2 regions of the Virgibacillus sp. W0181 genome follow, and region 2 is predicted to be linked to the other one. Evidence: riboswitches for the same ligand, from Rfam matches in the RefSeq annotation. Region 2 holds a riboswitch; the other holds the start of a gene.
The links. Region 2 has a riboswitch for thiamine pyrophosphate ahead of thiW (energy coupling factor transporter S component ThiW). Riboswitches for the same ligand answer to the same signal wherever they lie in the genome.
Positions count from the first base shown of each region.

Region 1 (3,337 bases), on a different contig from region 2:
AAACGCCGCCAATTAAAAATACGAAAAAGAATACAAAATAACCTATAAGAACCGGCCCTGTCTGATCAAATAAGTTAAGATCGGATGATCCGTGGAAAAAATCGATGTCTCGACTGAATGGGCTTGGGTTCATTTGATCTGCTGCTCCGTTCATTACTTTTTGAACAGCTGATGTCGCTGTTGGGTCGCTTCCTTCCATCATAATATTCAAAGTCGAATTATCTACCATTACATGGGCATCGACAGTGCCGTTTTTTAATGCGTTTTCCGCTTCATTTTTCGTTAATGTTTTAATTGATGAGTCTTGATTTTCCAACGCCGTCTCCAGTTGATTTGGTACGTCCGTAACTGCAATGACAGGCTCATAAGGATCTAAATCCAACACAAGCCAGAGCAAGGTCATAACTAGCAATGGGGCAATCATCATTAGTGCAATGCTCCGCTTATCTCTAATAAATTGCTGAACAATTCGTTTAATAATTGCGCGTATACGCATGATTACCACCTCCAAAGTTAAATATTAATGTATTGTGATTGGTACGTTTCTGGTAGTGAGTAGTTGTTTTATCATGGCGCTTTGTTCATCGAAATACCATTTTGCCGATTATCATTTTAAACAGAGTAGCTGGCGCTTCCAAAGTATAAAAATGCCTCTTCCAAGGTTTTCGTGTTGCTCCGCTCTTTTAATTCTGTTGGACTTCCTTCTGCGGTTACATACCCATCCCGCAATAATGACAGTCGATCACATTTTGCTGCTTCATCCATGACATGTGTTGTTATTAATATGGTCGTCCCCTGCTTTTGAAGCTCCTTCAATTCCTCCCATATCGAGGCGCGCAAAACTGGATCTATTCCAACGGTAGGTTCATCAAGAACGAGCAGCTGCGGTTCATGTAACAGAGCAATAGCGAGGGACATGCGGCGCTTCATCCCACCAGAATAGTGTTCTACTTTTTTATCCAAATGTTCGGTTAGACCAACGATATTAGCTACTGCATGAATACGTTCTTTCTGTTTTGTCTTTCGTATTTTATAAATGTTGGCAAAAAAACTTAAATTTTCCCGACCGGTAAGTTCGCTGTATAGTGCATCTGATTGTGCCATGTAGCCAACGTTTTGCATTACGTTTAGTGATGGAATTTTTTCGTCATTAATACGTACCGTTCCAGCAGTTGCACCTAAAAGCCCAATAATAATTTTTACGAGTGTCGTTTTCCCTGAACCCGATGGACCAAGCAGCCCAAAAAGTTCTCCTTTAGAAACGGATAGATTGATTTCTTTTAAAACTGATTCCGTCTTAAAACTTTTTTGAATATTTCCGAGTGTAATAAATGACATGTTTACCCTCCTTGTTATTGAAGTTTTATTTTAATGAGTGATTACTCACTTTTTATTTTATATGATTCTTCCTATATTGTAAATAGTTCCATTTTATTTTTATTCATTTATGAAAAAGGTTTTTTTGGCATTGCACTGTCGTTCGTTCGGGTCCTGCCTACTGTCAACTCGCCCCCTATTTGCAACGAGGTCTATTTTATGGCATACTAGTTCTGTAATGCATTACATGTTCAAAAGACGTTTTGAGCATTTGGCTTATCGCCAAGTACAATTTTATAGCTTTTATGTGGGGGAGCTGGTTATGCTGGCTGAGATTGCATCCTTAAGATGCTAACCCTTTGAACCTGATCTGGTTGGTACCAGCGGAGGGAACATTTCATATGTATCTTAATGTGAATAACCGATGCGCTAAAGGCCGAACCTTTGGCGCATTTTTATTTTGTTCGGGAAAATATAATTCCATGACTTCTTCAATCCATTGATCAGTGTTCGGGTTAATATACGACTCACTTTGCCAAATTAAACATGACAATCAGCTAAAACTCTAGTGATCTATCATCGTTGTTTTTGTAGCAGGTGTTTGCATATTGGGCCATATCCGCAGCTTTTATACGGATTAGTTAGGTTGAGCTCAATGGCAGGTCTCATTGCTGGCAGATGAAGGAACAACTCCACATAAACGTGTAAACAGGTTGAAACATCATAAGGAGGAATACAGTTGAAAAAAGTTTATTCGTTTTTATTTATTTTTGTACTTGTATTGATGGCGGCGTGCGGGGATGATAATGAGAACACAAATGAATCGTCCGAAGACAATGCCGATAACGCTGAGCTAACACCGGTGAAATTTGCACTGGACTGGACACCGAATACGAACCATACGGGAATTTATGTTGCCAAAGAAAAAGGATATTTTGAGGAACAAGGATTGGATGTAGAGATTTTACTACCCGGAGAAGTAGGAGTTAATCAGCTGCTTGCTGCAGGGAAAGCGGATTTTGGGGTTAGCTACCAAGAAGGTTTAACGCAAGCACGTTCGGAGGGGTTGCCGATTGTTTCAGTTGCAGCAGTGATACAACATAATACTGCAGGCTATGCTTCACCAGTAGAAAAAGATATTACCGAGCCAAAAGATTTCGAAGGGAAAAAATTTGGTGCATACGGCTCTGATTTGGAAAAAGCGATGATGACAACATTGATGAATAATGATGGTGCAGATGTAGAAGAAGTTGACTTTATTACGACCGGTGATTCCGACTTTTTCGTCGCTGTAGAAAGGGACGTTGATTTCTCACTCGTTTATTACGGCTGGACTGGAATTGAAGCAGAGCTTAGAGGTGTAGATTTGAATATGGTTTATCTTGCCGATTATTCCGATAAGCTTGATTTCTATACGCCAATTCTAGCAACGAGCGAGGATATGATTGACGCAGACCCGGAAACAGTAAAAGCTTTTACTGCGGCTGCGGTGAAAGGATATGAATTTGCGATTGAAAACCCGGAAGAAGCTGCGCAAGTTTTAATTGATGCTGAGCCTGATTTGGATCCAGAATTAGTTAAAAGAAGTCAAGAATGGCTGTCACCTCGATACCAGGATGATGCGGAGCGTTTCGGTATTCAGGAACAGGAAAGATGGCAAAAGTTTGCTGACTTTCTACTAGACAATGAAATTATTGATGAAGCAGTAGATGTAGACAAAGCATTTACGAATGAATTTTTACCTGAAGATTAAACTGTTAAAGTCAGGTGAAATAAAAAATAATTTTTATTATAAGCTTGAATTGTGAAACGGGTTTTATAACGATTGTATAAATTGGATAGCGTGCTTGGCGGGTCATAAGAAAAGCGCAAGCGCCCTGCCTAGAAACGTAGCGACTGGACTGAAGCAACTAAGATAAAGGAATCACGATGAGCACCGCGAATCGATGATGACTTTCACCCGAGGGCATAAGGGCGACTAAGCCTCTGTCTAAAGCCAATCGGCAAGTCTTCTTTATCG
Region 1 covers NZ_JBPYCR010000007.1:104,203-107,539, reverse strand. Annotated here, with positions in the region: gene ACLIBG_RS04960 (ABC transporter permease) at 1-496, opposite strand, end outside; gene ACLIBG_RS04955 (ABC transporter ATP-binding protein) at 613-1,338, opposite strand; TPP riboswitch at 1,617-1,726, shown strand; gene ACLIBG_RS04950 (ABC transporter substrate-binding protein) at 2,057-3,070, shown strand.
Region 1: linked by a shared signal. The riboswitch ahead of ACLIBG_RS04950 (ABC transporter substrate-binding protein) and the one ahead of thiW (energy coupling factor transporter S component ThiW) in region 2 are both predicted to bind thiamine pyrophosphate.

Region 2 (3,337 bases):
TTCCAAACGGAGTTCAGCTGTTGTTCGATCATGGAAAGCGGGAGATGATGGACATCCTGAACACCAGTTGTATTTTGCGCTACGACAGAAGTGATGACGGACATGCCATAGCTTTTTAATTCTTGAAAGGTTTTTAAATCAGCTTGAATTCCAGCACCTCCGGTTGGATCGGTGCCTGCAATGGTCAGTGCGCATGGAACGTGCCCCATTATACACCCACCTTATTTTCCAATGGCCATACTTCACACGTATAAGCCATTTCCCAGAAACTCAGCTCAAGAAGACAGCTTTTCCGAAATGCATCTTTAATTCTAGCGATTTCATCTGTGTTTGCTTTCTCAGCAATTCCATCTAGTTGTTTGCGCATTTCCAGTTCGACAATACCCGGATCTGCATAAAAAGAAATCCACTCGTAAAATGGGTGATCCTCTTGGGGGTTGTATGTCCTTATCAACTCTTTTCCAATGGCGAAATAGGTCCACGGACATGGAAGCAGAGCGGCAACTAATTCTCCGAGACTACCATTATAAGCGTGATACATCATATGTTTTACATAATGATCGGCGGTTGGTGGTAATGGGTACCTTTGCAACTCATCATAGCCAATTCCAATTACATCACAAAAATTGTTATGGGGATGTGCTTCACTATTTAATACAAAATCTATTTGTTTATTAAAAAAAGCAATTTCCTCACGGGACGAGGCTTTCGAAATGGCCACCCCATACAAATGCATAAACGCAGTCAAATATTCGTAATCTGCTTTGACATAATGAATGAGAGCTTCCTTTGGAACATCTCCTTTCCCAATGCCCTGAACAAATGGGTGTTTAAAAATTGCCTCAAATACATCATTATTCTCTTCTCGTAATTGTTTGGTAAACGTCATAAAAATAGCCTCCTTGTAGTGTTTAATGGAAGCTGCAAGGGGGGGAGGAAAGTAGAATGAAAGAGGGAGTGTAAGTATTATTCCTTCAGCTACTTTCCTTCGCTGGTATTAACCAGATCAGGTTCAAAGGGACAAAGGATCATCTCCTTATCTCAGCGTTAGCACCCCTAGCAGTTTCGTCTTATTTTGCTACATACATTTGCTGGTGTAAACCTTCTGTTTGCTTTATCCGGGCAACAATAAACAAGCCAATAAGCGATCCGGATATACTACTAACGAGAAATGGCGGTAAAAAGAACAAAGCGCCGAAAGAAGTTCCAATAAGCAGCTTTGCGAACGGTACGGAAAAGAGGGCCCCAATAATCCCGGTTCCAACTATTTCGCCAAAAGCAGCCCAACTTTTTCTGCCCATATTCTTATACAAATAACCTGCGAAAAAGGCACCGATCATACCACCGGGAAAAGCTAATAACGACCCAAGTCCGAGCATATTTCGGAGGAGTCCGATCATAAAAGCAATCAGAACAGCTGGACCTGGTCCCAGCATGACAGCAGCAATTACATTAACCGCATGCTGAACAGGATATGCTTTTGCAACGCCCGCGGGAAACCAGAGCATTTGTGAACCTAAAGTGCCAATTGCGATAAAAACAGCCATTGTTGTAAGTAATCGTGTACGATTCAAACGGTAATTTCACCTCTTCTCGGTAATTTCAAACAAATTCCAGTTCGTTGAAAATGAAAAAATTCGAGTAATTGGATCTGTACTCTCAAGGTGCTCTTTCAAGGTTAAGGAAAAGATGATTGGTTATAGAAGAGGGCTCACTTGAGATCAGTTTGTGACAACTAGACATCTTTTTACATTTACGCAATCTATTGATATCACTTCTGAGCTTCAAGTCATCAGCAGCTATTATTAATAATGGTCAAAAACATAAAAAGCCGGATCCGTAAATAAGGACCCAGCTTGGAAGGAACGATCGTCGTATTGCATCGTAATTACTACTTCCCTCCGCTGGTATTAACCAGATCAGGTCCTTAGAGTCGAAAAGACACACTTTTCTCTCAGCCCATTAATAGGGCACCCCTAGTAGATTTCTATGGAATAATTTTGTTTGTATACTCACCATACCAAATACGCTGTCTTTTGTCATGCTTAATTTAGGAAAAAGAGTCTGGTAGATTTTTTTAGGAGATAATTTCACCATTAATATAGTATCTATGACCGTTTTAAGATAACAACTCATGGAGGGAATTGTCGTATCTATATTCATTTTTTAAAAGATAAGAATGTATATAATTTTGTGCATAGCTGTCTAGCTTCGACGTACAGGAAGTTCTAGTGCAAATCTTTTCGGTGGGGCGAGCATTTATGCGCAGTCCCAGGCGGAGCCACAGGACGTGGCGTTCTAAGCCTGCTAGCCCAGAAACTAGGCGACTTCCTGCAGCGCCTTGCGATAAAGAAGACTTGCCGATTGGCTTAGACAGAGGCTTAGTCGCCCTTATGCCCTTGGGTGAAAGTCATCATCGATTCGCAATGCTCATCGTGATTCCTTTATCTTAGTTGCTTCAGTCCAGTCGCTATGTTTCTAGGCAGGGCGCTTGCGCTTTTCTTTATATCAGCATAGGCTTCATTTTTTTATGTTAATACATTGCAATGCGATGTGCATCGTATTACAATAGTAGGAAATATGCGTTGGGGGTGTACCCGTGGACAAGGAAATGATGAAGGGAAGTATTGATCTTTTATTGCTCTCATTAATCGAACAACGTGATTTGTATGGTTATGAAATGACAAAAATTTTGAAAAAGATAAGTGATGATACGTATGAAATGAGTGAAGGGACTTTATACGCTTCATTAAAACGAATGGAACGGAAGCAATGGATTCAATCGTATTGGAAAGAACTCGATAAGGGCAGACGAAAATATTATTATATAACGGATGATGGAAAGCAAGAGCTCGTTAATAAACAAAAAAACTGGGAATGGATGAATACAATTGTCCGCAAAAGCTCTGAGGGTCTCGTATGAGTGTGAAATTAGATGCTTTCGTCCAAGCGATCAGCGCACAAATCGATGGAACCAAAACGGAGAAAGCAGAAATACACGAGGAAATCCGTGATCACCTGGAGCTTTCCGTTGAACATTGGGTGCAGGAAGGGTACAACAGAAAAGAGGCAGAGCAGTTAGCAATTGACCAATTTGGCGCGTCAAAAAAGATCGGCACAGAAATTCAAGAAGCGATGTTCCCTTATCGGAAATTATTATTGCTTGTGCTTGCAATCTCGTCGGTATGCTATTCCGTGCTTTTCTATGTCACTCAGCTGTTTGTGGAAGGTGACGCGCTCATTGTCTGGCTGGTCATTTCGATGGCATCGAGCTCCATACTTTTTTTATTCGCTTATCAGGCATTCCCTGCAATGGATCGTAAAAGGTGGTTGAACA
Region 2 covers NZ_JBPYCR010000009.1:34,808-38,144, forward strand. Annotated here, with positions in the region: gene thiD (bifunctional hydroxymethylpyrimidine kinase/phosphomethylpyrimidine kinase) at 1-209, opposite strand, end outside; gene tenA (thiaminase II) at 209-889, opposite strand; TPP riboswitch at 967-1,068, opposite strand; gene thiW (energy coupling factor transporter S component ThiW) at 1,071-1,574, opposite strand; TPP riboswitch at 1,880-1,988, opposite strand; gene ACLIBG_RS05710 (PadR family transcriptional regulator) at 2,600-2,923, shown strand; gene ACLIBG_RS05715 (permease prefix domain 1-containing protein) at 2,920-3,337, shown strand, end outside.